3 regions of the Rhizobium sp. KNZ14-9A genome follow, and region 2 is predicted to be linked to each of the others. Evidence: predicted binding sites of a transcription regulator. Region 2 holds the regulator's gene; each other region holds the start of a gene.

Region 1 (4,572 bases), 150 kb from region 2:
TCAGGTCGTCGACAGCGTTACGCGTGCCCTCGAAATCCACCTCGTCGATCAGCACCCGCAGAAGCGTGCGCTTGGACGGATCCATCGTGGTTTCCTTGAGCTGGGCGGGCAGCATTTCGCCGAGACCTTTGAAGCGGCTGATCTCGATCTTGGCCTTGCCCTTGAATTCCGTCTCCATCAGCTCGGCACGATGCTCGTCGTCGCGGGCATAGGCGGATTTTGCCCCTTGCGTGATCTTGTAGAGCGGCGGCACGGCGAGGAAGAGGTGCCCGCCGCGAACGAGCTCCGGCATCTCCTGATAGAAGAAGGTAATCAGCAGCGAGGCGATATGCGCGCCGTCGACGTCGGCATCGGTCATGACGATGACGCGTTCGTAGCGAAGGTCCTCTTCGCGGTATTTCGAGCGCGTGCCACAGCCGAGCGCCTGGACGAGATCGGAGATCTGCTGGTTGGCCGAGAGCTTCTCGCGGCCGGCGCTGGCGACGTTGAGGATCTTGCCGCGCAGCGGCAGGATCGCCTGGTTGGCGCGGTTGCGCGCCTGCTTGGCGGAACCACCTGCCGAGTCACCCTCGACCAGGAAGAGTTCGGCGCCTTCGGCGGTGTTCTGCGAGCAGTCGGCGAGTTTGCCGGGCAGGCGCAGCTTGCGCACTGCTGTCTTGCGGTTGACTTCCTTCTCCTTGCGGCGGCGCAGGCGCTCTTCGGCGCGCTCGATCACCCAGTCGAGAAGCTTCTCGGCCTCGTTCGGATTGTCGGCGAGATAATGGTCGAAGGGGTCGCGCAGCGCATTTTCGACAAGGCGCTGGGCTTCGACGCTCGCGAGACGATCCTTGGTCTGGCCGACGAATTCCGGCTCGCGGATGAAGACCGAGAGCATGCCGACTGCCGAGATCATCACGTCATCGGTGGTGATCTGTGCGGCACGCTTGTTCTGCGTCAGCTCGGCATAGCTCTTCAGGCCCTTGGTCATCGCAATGCGAAGACCGGCCTCATGCGTGCCGCCTTCGGGCGTCGGGATGGTGTTGCAGTAGGAATGGACTTGCGGATCGCCGCCATACCAGGTGATCGCCCATTCCAGTGCACCGTGGCCGGCTACCTTCTCGGTCTTGCCGGCGAAGATCTCGCGGGTGACCGTGAATTCCTTGCCCATCGTTGCCTGCAGGTAATCCTTGAGGCCGCCGGGGAAGTGGAAGACGGCCTTGTCGGGCAGATCCGATCCCTCAGGCAGCACTCCCGGCTCGCAGCTCCAGCGGATCTCGACGCCGCCGAAGAGATAGGCCTTGGAGCGGGCCATGCGGAACACACGCGCCGCATCGAACTTCGCATGATCACCGAAAATCTGCGGGTCGGGATGAAAGCGAACCTTGGTGCCGCGACGGTTGTGCACATCGCCCAGCTCTTCGAGCCCGCCCTGCGGCACCCCGCGCGAGAAGCGCTGGCGATAGAGCTTGCGGTTACGGGCGACCTCGACTTCGAGATGATCCGACAGAGCGTTGACGACAGAGACGCCGACGCCGTGCAGACCGCCCGAGGTCTCATAGGCCTTGCCGTCGAATTTGCCGCCGGCATGCAGCTTGGTCATGATGACTTCGAGCGTCGATTTGCCGGGAACCTGCGGATGGTTCTCTACTGGAATGCCGCGGCCGTTGTCGGTGACCGTCAGATAGCCCTGGGTATCCAGATGGACATCGATGAAATCGGCATGGCCGGCCACCGCTTCGTCCATCGAGTTGTCGATGACTTCGGCGAAGAGGTGGTGCAGCGCCTTTTCGTCGGTGCCGCCGATATACATGCCGGGGCGCATGCGAACCGGTTCCAGGCCTTCCAGAACGCGGATCGAGGATGCACCGTAATCATCGCCGTTCGACGTCGCCGGAGCGGGGCGAGGGGCTGCCGGTGCCGCTGCAGCGGGCCGTTCGGCTGGCGCGGCAGGCTTTGCAGCCTCCTCCTGCTTCTGTGACAGGGGCATTCCGGAAAAGAGGTCGTTGCTGTCTTCCATGGAACCGTTCAGATCTTATTCTCGTGAAGGGCCGCCGCTGGCCCACAATAGTCACAGTCCGCATCGCGTTTGCGAATCAGGGGGATTCTGACAGAAAGCGCCCCGATACGCGACGCGCCCCGGATTTGCGGAGCTTTTCAAGATGTGATTTGCGTTGCTGGACGCCGAATGGCAAGTCGCGGCAGCTCTCTGGGAACCATCCGCATGCCGATGTCCACAAGTCATTGCACCATAATTACCGCAATTGCGGCCTTTTTCCTGTCCGCGGCCATCACGACCGCCACAGCCGATGCCCTGCCGCCCTACAAGGACGATCTGTTTTCAACGCAGAAAGTGCTGCAGACGGGCGATGACGGCGCCTTCGATGTGATCGATTACGATGAGATGCGCGACATCAACGGGCGCGACCAGATCCCGCAAAAGCGGGTGCAGCAGAAATATGTCTCGCTTGGCGTGAAGAAGCTGCAGGCAGATGAAACGCTGTCGCTCGACGGCATCAGGCTCGATGTCACCAGGGTGGGACCGACTCAGAATGCCGCCTTCACGGTCATTTTCATCCACGGTCGCGACGGCGACCGGCGGCTCGGCGCCAACGACTATTCCTTCGGCGGCAATTTCAACCGGCTGAAGAACCTTACGGCCGGCAATGGCGGCGTCTATTATTCGCCGACCGTCAGGACCTTCGACGCCAATGGCGTTGCAGCCATTGCCGGGCTGATCCGCTACGCGAGCGTGCAATCGCCCGGCCGGCCGGTCATTCTGAGCTGCGCCTCCATGGGCAGCCAGATCTGCTGGGGCATCACGCGCGATGCCGAAAGCGTCAAGCGGTTGAAGGGCATGCTGATCATGAGCGGAGTCTCTGATCCGGATTTTGCGAAGAGCCCGTTCTACAAGGCAAAGCTGCCGCTGTGGTTTGCCCATGGCAGCCGCGATCCTGTTTATGCGGCAACCGACCAGCAGGCGCTGTTCGAAAAGCTCGACAAGGCGAAGTACCCGACGCATTTCACGCTCTTCCAGAATGGCAACCACGGGACGCCGATCCGCATGATCGACTGGCGGAAAGTGCTGAACTGGATTCTGGCGTCCTGAACGGACGGATTTCACACCGCGCAGAGCTTTTAAACGATCATATTCCCCCAACGTTACGCGGGGCGCTTTCCTTTACCGCAAGCTTTTGCTAAGGCCGCCCGATATGCGGATTTTGGGAGGAGCAGCATGACACCTGACGTACGCCCGCTCGTGGCGGGGAACTGGAAGATGAACGGCACACGTGTCTCATTGGACCAGATCAAGGCGATTGCCCAAGGCGTCAGCTCCCCCTTGTCGGAAAAAGTCGAAGCCCTGATCTGCCCGCCGGCCACGCTGCTTTATGTGGCGACCGCGCTCGCCACCGACAGCCCGCTCGCGATCGGCGGCCAGGACTGCCATCAGGCGCAATCCGGGGCGCATACCGGCGACATTTCGGCCGAAATGATTGCCGATTGCTACGGCACCTATGTGATTGTCGGCCATTCGGAACGGCGCATTGACCATGCCGAGACCGACCATATGGTGCGGGCCAAGGCGCAGGCCGCCTATCTGGCTGATCTCACCGCAATCGTCTGCGTCGGCGAGACCGGCGACGAGCGTGACGCCTATCAGACGCTCGACATCCTCAAGCGCCAGCTTTCCGGCTCGCTGCCCGAGGAGGCGACGGCCGAAAATACTGTCATCGCTTATGAACCCGTCTGGGCGATCGGCACGGGACTGACGCCGACGGCAAAGGATGTGGAAATCGTCCATGCCTTCATCCGCGACGAACTCGTCCTGCGCTTCGGCGACGAGGGTAAGGGTATGCGCATTCTCTACGGCGGTTCGGTCAAGCCCGCAAATGCCCGCGAGCTGCTCGCCGTCGACAATGTCGATGGTGCGCTGATCGGCGGGGCGAGCTTGAAAGCCACGGACTTCCTCGCCATCTACGGCACATATGAAGCGCTGCTTGCCTGAGGCGATTGTATATTCCTGGCCGAAGGGCTTGGAATAGCTCAAGACCTCATGTAAAGAGCCGCCAGATTTTTACTTTATGTCCGTCCTCAGACGGGCAGGACTGGACCCATGCAGACCGTATTGATTGTCATCCATCTCATGATCGTGCTCGCGCTCGTTGGCGTCGTGCTCATCCAGCGCTCCGAAGGCGGCGGCCTCGGCATCGGCGGCGGATCGGGCTTCATGTCGGCCCGCGGCACGGCCAATGCGCTGACGCGCACGACGGCGATCCTGGCGACGCTGTTTTTCCTCACCTCGCTCGGCCTCGGTATCCTGACCCGTTACGAAAGCCGCCCGACCGATATTCTCAACCGCATTCCGGCAACGAGCGGGCAGGGCAACGGCATCCTCGATTCGCTCGGCGGCACCAATACGCCGGCTCCGGCACAGCCGGCTGACAACAGCGGCATTCCGAACGGCGGCGCTGCCGCTCCGGCACCGGCTGCCCCGGCAGCTTCGGCACCAGCAACCCCGGCTCCGGCTGCGAGCGCCCCTGCGGCGACTGCTCCGACGACGACGGCTCCGGCTCAGCCTGAGGCACCGGCCGCGAC
Region 2 (4,572 bases):
TTGGCGATCGGATCCGCTCCACGCTACCCGGCGACACCGGCGCCTTTGCAGCCTCCCTTGTCACCGACGAGAGACGGGCGATCTCGGATGAAACGACGGAGGCGCTGCGGCAATCCGGCCTTGCGCATATCATCGCGATCTCCGGCCTCAACATGGCGCTTTCCGGTGGCATCTTCTTTGTCGGGCTGCGCGTCATTCTCAGTCTTTTTCCCGGCATTGCCCAGGCGTGGCCAACCAAGAAGATCGCGGCGGCCGGTGCGCTTGCTGCGGTGACGGCCTACTATTTGATCTCGGGTTTTGCCGTCTCCGCCGAACGTGCCTTCATCATGATGGCGATTATGCTGGTTGCCGTCTTCTTCGACCGGCCGTCGATCAGCCTCAGAAACGTGGCGCTATCCGCTCTCATGATCCTCGCGGTCTCGCCATCGGAAGTGCTCGGACCAAGCTTCCAGATGTCGTTCGCCGCAACACTTGCCCTGGTCGCAGGATACGACCTTTGGAAAGGGCGGCCGATGCGGGAGAATGCCTTTGCCAAGCTGCCGATCATGAAGCCCTTCTTCATGGTTGGTGGCTTCTTCGGTGGCGTTTTCCTGACGTCGCTGATCGGTGGTTTCTCGACGGCGCTGTTTTCGATCGAGCATTTCCACCGGCTGACTGCCTATGGCCTGCCGGCAAATCTCGCGGCCATGCCGGTCATCACCTTCATCGTCATGCCGGCCGGGATGCTGGCAATGCTGCTGATGCCGTTTGGTCTAGACGGCTGGCTATGGCCGGTGGCAGGCTTCGGGCTTGATCTGGTGATCACCATCGCAAAGGCAGTAGCGGGGTGGGGCGGCAACATAGATGTAGGCCGCTTGCCCGGCTGGTATTTCCCGACCGCCGTTTTCGGATTTCTGCTGCTGACCCTGCTCAGAACCCGGCTGCGGCACATGGGAACGGCAATTGTCGCGGTCTCGACGCTCGCTGTTGTTCTTCTTCCATCGGAGGCGATGCCCGATATCGCTATCTCCGAAGATGGCGGCCTGGTCGCTATAGTCGATGGAGAGGCGATGGCTTCGAACCGTGAAAAGCCGCCCGCCTTCATCTTCGAACAATGGCAGAGGGCCCTTGCCGTCGAAGAGCATCAGAAGCCAGTTATGCTTCAAGCTGCCAAGGCGCCCACTGCGCCTGATGGTCAAAGACTGCAACTGTCACCCGACCAACAGAATGAAGCCAGAGAGGCAATGAGACAGGCAGTCGCCATTAGCCCGCCGTCACGCTTCTCCTGCCTGAAGGGCGCCTGGTGCACCACTTTGCTCGTCAATGGAAAGAAACTGACCGTCATCGACAATGCTGCCTATCTTGGGCCAGCTTGCGATACGGCTGATATTGTTGTGACCCCTGTCCGATTGCGCGTCGACCGCTGTCGCTCCGGCGCGCTGCTCTTTACCGGCGAGACGCTGCGCAAGACAGGTTCTGTCGAACTTCGATTCACCGATAAGGGAATTGAGGTCGCAACCGCATTCGACACATTAGGACGACCCTGGATGCGCCACCGCGCCTATGATTGGCGCAGTAACACATTCGCAGACGCCAATCTGTCACCGGTCAGTGATAGCGGCGAATGAGGCCGACGAGCTTGCCCTGGACCTTGACGCGATCCGGCGGGAAAATGCGGGTCTCATAAGCGGGGTTTGCTGCCTCGAGCGCAATCGATGCGCCCTTGCGGCGGAAACGCTTGAGCGTTGCTTCCTCGTCATCGACGAGCGCGACGACGATATCACCCGGATTGGCCGTGCTGCCATTGCGGATGATGACCGTGTCGCCATCGAAGATACCGGCTTCGATCATCGAGTCGCCGCGAACTTCCAGCGCATAATGTTCACCGGAGCCAAGCATATCGGCGGGAACGGTGATGTCATGCGTATTGTTCTGGATTGCCGAGATCGGAACACCGGCGGCGATGCGGCCCATGACGGGAACGGAGACCGCATTGCCGTTATCGGCAGCGGGTGCGGGCTTCGCCGAGGCAGGAGGCGCCACAGGCTGGGGCTTGCCGAGGCTGCCCTCGATGACGCTCGGTGAAAAGCCGCGCCGAGGCTGCAGGCTCGGGCTGTAGGCTTCCGGCAGTTTGATGACTTCGAGCGCGCGCGCCCGGTTCGGAAGCCGGCGAATGAAGCCGCGTTCTTCGAGCGCCGTGATCAGCCGGTGAATACCGGATTTCGAGGCCAGATCCAGTGCGTCCTTCATCTCGTCGAAAGACGGTGGAACGCCTGACTCCTTCATCCTTTCATGAATGAAAAGAAGGAGTTCCTGTTGTTTGCGCGTGAGCATGGCGTCTCCCCAGTCTTGAAACAAATCCAGAACGGACACTATATGTTCCATATGTGTTCCGCAAGTAGCTAAATTTTCGTAAAACTTCTGTTCAATCTGTCGAGAATTTGATTTTTATCGCCCTTATGCCTGTCTGGCCTTGTTTCACGAGGCTTGCTGAAGCACATCTCCTTGTCACTGCTGGGAGAAGAACCGATGAGCCAAGACACGCTTCCGATCGATCATCTCGTTTTGCCGGTTACCGATATCGACCTAGCCCGCGAAAGGCTGGGCAAGCTGGGCTTTACCGTCGCGCCCGATGCCCGCCATCCCTTCGGCACGGAGAATGCCTGCGTTTTCTTTGCCGACAAAACCTATCTTGAGCCGCTCGGTGTCGCGAGCGTCGAGGAGAGCGAGGAGACGGCACGTGAGGGCAATGTATTCACGGCCCGCAATCAGGCTTTCCGCTTCCGCTGCGGCAGCGAGGGACTGTCCGCCATCGCCTTCGCCACCGCGGATGCAAAGCATGAACATGCTCGATTCGTGAAGGGCAGCATCTGCGCTGGTTCTGTGCTGCAGTTCGAACGCCCTGTGAGAATGCCGGATGGCACGGAGAGCATCGCCGGCTTCCGGCTTGCCTTCGCTGCCGACCTCCGGGCGCCGGATTTCTTTCTCTTCGCCGTCGAGCGCATCAATCCGCTTCCAACCGATCGCAAGGTGCTGGAGACCCACGCCAACGGCGTGACGGGCATTGCCGAGATCGCGCTCGCAGCCCCCGAGCCGACAGCCTTCGGCGAGTTCGTTGGCTCGGCGGCAAAAGCCGCTTCTGCTGGCGATACGAGTTTCGGGCTGGAGGTGCTTACCGGAAGCGCAAAGATCAGCCTGATGACCCCGGAGGGGCTGGAGGCCTATTTCGATCTGGCGACGCCGAATATCGATCGCGGCCTGCGCGGTCGGGCGATCCTCTTTGCCGTCGGCGATCTGGCCGTGACAGAAGCGCATTTGGCTGCTAACGGGATGACCTACACACGCAAGGGCAACCGTATTCTGGTGAAGCCCGCGCCCGGCCAGGGCGTGCTCTTCGCTTTCGAGGAAACATCATGAGCTCTACTACGAACTCCGTTGTGACGGTCGGCGAAGGCGCCGGCAAGGTCACCTTCTCCAATGCTGCACGTCTGTCGCTGATTGCTGGCGCTTGCGAAATGGAAAGTCGCGACCATGCGTTCATGGTTGCCGGCACGTTGAAGGAACTGTGCACCAAGCTCGGCATCGGGCTCGTCTATAAGACCTCGTTCGACAAGGCGAACCGCTCTTCCCTGTCGAGCAAACGCGGTGTCGGCCTTGAGAAGGGGCTTGAGGTTTTTGCCGATCTCAAGAAGGAACTCGGCATTCCGGTTCTGACCGACATCCACACTGAAGAACAGTGCGCCGAAGTGGGCAAGGTTGTCGACATCCTGCAGATACCGGCCTTCCTGTCTCGTCAGACGGATCTCCTGGTGGCTGCGGCAAAGACCGGCCGCGTTATCAACGTTAAGAAGGGCCAGTTCCTGGCGCCCTGGGACATGAAGAACGTGCTCGGTAAGCTCAATCAGAGCGGCAATCCGAACATCTTGCTGTGCGAGCGCGGCGCTTCCTTTGGTTACAATACGCTGGTCTCCGACATGCGTTCCCTGCCGATCATGGCAGCAACCGGCGCCCCCGTTATTTTCGACGCCACGCATTCAGTCCAGCAGCCCGGCGGGCAGGGGGAAACCTCCGGCGGAGAGCGGCAGTTCGTGGAGACGCTGGCGCGCGCTGCCGTGGCCGTCGGCGTTGCCGGGGTCTTTATCGAAACCCATCAGGATCCGGATAACGCGCCCTGCGACGGGCCGAACATGGTCTATCTCAAGGACATGCCGCGGCTTCTCGAGAAGCTTCTCGCCTTCGACGCGATCGCCAAGGCCGCCTGAACGACAGGCAGCATCAGGCTGCCGCGCGGGACGGGCGCCTTTCCTCCAGTGCGAAGCGGGAGAGCATGCGCCCGAGATGGGACGCCTCGTTGCCGAGTTCCTGGCAGGCGGCGTTTGTCTCCTCGGCCATCGCGGCATTCTGCTGTGTCACCTGATCCATACGGTTGACGGCAGCGTTGACCTCGACGAGCGCGACCGACTGTTCTGAAGACGAGCGCACGATCGCTTCGATCAGCGCCGTCACCTGCAGCACCTGGCGGTCGATATCGCCGAGTGCCTCGCCGGTGCGGTTGACAAGTGCCACGCCCGCGGAGACCTGCCGCGACGACGT
Region 3 (4,572 bases), 1.8 Mb from region 2:
TTGTCGGATCGCGCTCCTGGATCCCCTTCTCTGCCTCGTGCATATAGTCGGGCATGGTCTCGAAGCGGTCGTTGGTTCCAACATTGTGGATCGCCGCAAGATTCCAGATGAGATTGTTGCCGGACTGGATGGTGGCACCGCCGTCTACACCGTCTTCGGCGCGCGCCCAGTCGTTGTCGTAGAGAAGCGAAATCTGCGTGATGCTGTTGATATCGTAGACATTTCCGCCGACGATCACCAGATCGTACTGCAGGCCCATTTGGAAGAAGGACGAGAAATTCAGCGTCGTATTTCCGCCCGTCAGAACCGTCGCTTCCGACCCACTCGTCGTGACGGTCATGGTGTCGTTGTCGGTCACGAAATGATACTGTTCGATCCAGCTCACGAAGGAGACGTCGCCCTCGATGACGCTGACACGCCAGGCCATCGGAAAGATGGGGTCGCCATGTACATCCACCGTTGTCTGCGGCTGTGTTGACTGGAACGTGTCCCGTTCGAAGCTTGCAATATTGTAGGCGGTGACGCCGGTTGCATCGGCTGAGGAATGGAAGACCGAGGCGATGCTGTCATTGTCGCTGTAGACATAGACCTGGGTGATCGCATCGACCTGGTGATAGTCGCCCATGACAGCCGTCACGGAAGAGATCACTGCGGTATTGACGACGGAGGCAATGTTGGCGACGAGGTTTGCGCCCGCAGTGACCTCCAGGCTGTTTCCAGCGGGGTCATGCTGTTCGACGGATGTCTGGGTTTCGTCCGGTTCCTCAGGCAGTTTGGCGAGCCCCCGGTCCGGCAGCAGGTCGTCGAGCGCCGGAATTCCGGAAACGTGCTTGCCGTTCATATAAGGTCCGGTGATCTCGTCACCCGCCAGCACGAAATCATGTGCCTGATCGTTTGGATTGTCTGCCGGCGGCTCGCCCGTTCCGATCGATGTCTGGCCGGAATCCCTTACTCCCTGGATGTAGGTTTCCATATCCCCGGCGATCTGCTTGACCCCCTCCAGGGTGTCGGTCCGATGCAGGTCGGAAAAGGGAGAGAAAATCTCGGCCTTGGCGCTGAATTCAGCCAGTTTCTCAACGACGAAACTCGTATCGCGCGGGGCATGATTGCCACCAGTCATATCGAGATAATCGTCGTCGTAGAGAATGTTGACCTGTGTGGTGAAGCGGATCACCGAGCCGGGGCCGTCGAAAACCTGCAGCTCTTCTTCGGTTTCGATATCGATGTCCTGTGGGCTGCCGAACCGGGGCAGCGACGACACATCGCGGTGGGCAATCTCGGAGAGCTTTTCGATGCTTTCCTCAAAGGGGCGGCCGAAGCGGCGTGCGCCCCCATAAGCGATCTCATAGCTGACGCTTCTGTAGTTGACATCAGGATCGTAGTCCTGGAGCGCGAGATCGGAGGCGAAGGTGGGCGTATTGGCGACCAGATCGTCAAGCGCCGGATTATTTTCGGCAGGGCCTGTACCCTCCGTCAGCCCCGCACGCAGCCTCATCTCATCGGTCGTCGTTTCGAATATGCCGATGAAATGGGCGATGATTTCTGAGAATTTCTCGATTTGCATTGCCTTGGCCTCCCTTATCGAAGAGACGACCGGCCATGCGACATCCTTCTGAGGGAGCCGCGCTGTTCGTCAATTCGCACGCAAGCATTCAAACTGCACCGGCCGAAGCCGGTGCAGCCCTTTCTTGTCTTGGAGGTTAGTGCCCACTTGTATCTTCGCCGACATCGGAAGCATGTGAGTTGCCGCCGATGACACTGGAGTCCACAGCGTTGCTGAGCATGTTCGCGCCCTGAACGAGCTCCATATGGAAGCCCGAATTGGCAAGAATTGCCGAAGCATCTGCCGTCGAAGTGCCTGTGACGTCGTCACCTGCCTTGAGATCCCAGCCCTTGCTGTCCATATCCATGCCGTCAGCACCGTGCGCTGTGCCGGCATTCGCACTCAGGTGGTTCTGAGCGCCGCCGTTCTCCATCGTGATGTTCCAGGCCTGATCCTGGTCTGCGAGATGGTTTGCCTGGACAGTGCTGAAGACTGAGTCGGCGCCTTCGCCGGACAGTGAACCGTTGAGGATATTGTCGATATTGAGGGTGAAGGAGAAGTCATCCCCGATGTCGAAGGTGAGGTCGTGGCCGGCTACGCCGAGGTTCCCGAAGTCCTTGACATCATCAATGACGGCGAAGTCCGTGTCCGTCTTGTTGAAGCTGTCGCTGGTATTGTGGCTATTGGTGGTCGTCTTGGTATCGGTATCCGTAATCGTCTTGATGTCGGTGTCGATATCCGTGTCCGTCTTGGTGGTCGTGTCGTTATCGGTGATCGTCTTGATGTCAACGTCGTCGTCGCTGTACGACTTGGCGTCATAGCTCCAGTCGTAGTCCGACTTCGTGGTGGTCGTCGTGTCGTTATCGTTGATGGTGGTCGTCTTGGTGTTCGTGTCGTCGTCCGACTTGTAGCTCCAGTCGTAGTCGTTGTCGCGGTTGTCGCCGTTGTCGGTCTTCACATCGAGATCTACATTGGCCTTGACGTCAACGTCGGTGCTGTTGTCGGTGTTGTTGCGATTGTCACCATTGGCGATGCCGCCGACGTAACCTGTGGAATCATCATCGATTTCGGTTGAATTGATAGCGCTGGAAAGGCCATCGGCCAGGGCGCCCACCTTGACGGTGTCGTCGTCTGAGCCCTGCGGACCGGGCTTCGGATCATAAGGCATTACGTTTCCTCCAGAAAAAAACTGGAGCAGCTTTCGAAGTCCCTCTCATCTCAAATGGGATCTTTGCTCGCGCTTGCTCCAATGCGTTAACATCGGCAGATGGACTCGATACCTTTTCACCTGCAGCTTCATCGCGATTTGTTGGCCAAATTCTGTATTGGGATTGTGCCTATTCAGTACAAAGACGCACAAATCCGGTCCCGGACTCGATATGAGCGCGAGCAAGGCAGTCGAACTTCTTTTTGAGTTCCCTCGAAAGAAGACCAAGTATCAAAAACACATGCTGATACTTGATTTTCACGTCGCCACTTTGGCAACCGTTGCAGATTGATGGAAAAAAATGGGTCCCGATAGATATCAATTCGGGCTAAGGCATCTGAAGTCCGGTTCAATACTCCAGCTAAGCCAATACCGGATCGCGGGCTCGGAGAAGGCTGTGTGCGAATTCGGGACGGCGCCCCATACCTCGGAATCCGGAAGGTTCGACTGATTGCGGTATCGCGAAGTTAAGCTCGAAAGGTTCTCCGTCTTATTTTGAAATATCGTCTGCCCATTACCGCTTTGCTTTTGTATGTCTCGAACTAATACATGCTGCGTTATACCGTGATCTAGTTGAAATACCGCCCGCTAGTATGTTTCTTGTCGGAAATGCAACCATAAAGTGGCAAAAAATAAATATAACTTCGTGACAACTAACCCATTTGGGCCATTTCTTTCCTTTGAAATCCATATTACCATAATTAAGAAATGCCTAAAAGATAAGGCGGCCACATGCCTAGGGGCAATGTTCGTCGGCATGTAATACCCGCCATCGCGCCAATGGGAGTAGAAGCTCCTTGTTTGAGTATAGTGTAGCGCTAGGGGAGGCGTATATGTTCATGGTTGGGTCGGAAGTAGGAGATTCGGATCAGGCAAGAAGACTGGGTCCGAATGGAGAAACAGTCCTGGTAATCGCCAAGGCGGACTTGTTCTCCGAGTGCATGGTTGAGGCACTGGCAAAGAAATTCCCGAATTTTGATGTCGTAAGCGTATCGAGCGCGCAGTCCATATCCGAGAAGGATATTCACGACATGCGGCTTGTCCTGTTCTATCATGTCGCCGGCGCCGAGTTGCACGATGCGCTGCAGGTCGTTCGTGAAAACCGTCCGGACGCATCCATCGGCCTTGTCGTCGAAGCTATCGATATGATGGAGCCCTATATCAGCCGTCTTGTCGAGGCGCGTGTCGTCGATGGCGTCCTGCCGCTCAATCTGCGTCTGGATGTCTTCATGGCGGCAATCGATCTGCTGATGAAGGGCGGCGAACATTTTCCATCCGCGCTTCTGGGTCGTCTGTCCAACCGGGCAACGGCGCAGCTCGAGCCCTCGCTGTACCAGACGAAGTCCGTCGACGCAGCGCGCGCCAACGCGCTGAAGCTTCGCCGCAATAGCATGGCGGCTCTGACCACGCGCGAGGTACAGATTCTCGACCTCATCTGTAAGGGCACGCAGAACAAGATCATCGCCGACAAACTTCACCTGTCCGAAAACACGGTGAAGGTTCACGTCCGCAATATCTATAAGAAGATGAATGTGAGAAATCGCACTGAAGCGGCCTCACGTTTCTTCAACGATACGTCGGACAGTGGCGATCTCTCTGGCAGATGGCCGCACTAGGCCATCAATCCATCCGGGACGAGCGGGCAAAGCAGTGTGATTTCTGGCCGAAACCGCTCGGCGAACAGATGTAAGGCGCGGAACCGGGATAGACCGCGGCGCTCACTTTAGCCGAAGCGGTCTTCGGTTCGGCAGCATAGGCGAAGTCCTTCGCGGCATGTGGCACGCTTGCCACAACGACATTCTTCTCCGTGCTTCCCACGATC

What was found. Region 2 encodes LexA, which represses DNA repair genes until DNA is damaged. Its sites were predicted from a motif close to TGTTCNNNNTGTGTTCNG; they were not measured.
Region 1: parE (DNA topoisomerase IV subunit B) is a predicted target of LexA. The motif match lies at 2,002-2,019, and genes of this name have one in related genera.
Region 3: ACR9ZQ_RS25600 (fibrinogen-binding protein) is a predicted target of LexA. The motif match lies at 2,946-2,963, and genes of this name have one in related genera.

The regions. Positions count from the first base shown of each region.
Region 1 is NZ_JBPGXB010000002.1:1,872,147-1,876,718, forward strand. Features, by position in the region: gene parE (DNA topoisomerase IV subunit B) at 1-1,996, opposite strand, end outside; gene ACR9ZQ_RS15805 (alpha/beta hydrolase) at 2,201-3,085, shown strand; gene tpiA (triose-phosphate isomerase) at 3,212-3,982, shown strand; gene secG (preprotein translocase subunit SecG) at 4,091-4,572, shown strand, end outside.
Region 2 is NZ_JBPGXB010000002.1:2,022,917-2,027,488, reverse strand. Features, by position in the region: gene ACR9ZQ_RS16535 (ComEC/Rec2 family competence protein) at 1-1,607, shown strand, start outside; gene lexA (transcriptional repressor LexA) at 1,588-2,313, opposite strand; gene ACR9ZQ_RS16525 (VOC family protein) at 2,509-3,396, shown strand; gene kdsA (3-deoxy-8-phosphooctulonate synthase) at 3,393-4,241, shown strand; gene ACR9ZQ_RS16515 (methyl-accepting chemotaxis protein) at 4,255-4,572, opposite strand, start outside.
Region 3 is NZ_JBPGXB010000002.1:3,779,273-3,783,844, reverse strand. Features, by position in the region: gene ACR9ZQ_RS25605 (hypothetical protein) at 1-1,564, opposite strand, end outside; gene ACR9ZQ_RS25600 (fibrinogen-binding protein) at 1,701-2,711, opposite strand; gene ACR9ZQ_RS25595 (helix-turn-helix transcriptional regulator) at 3,584-4,366, shown strand; gene ACR9ZQ_RS25590 (hypothetical protein) at 4,371-4,572, opposite strand, start outside.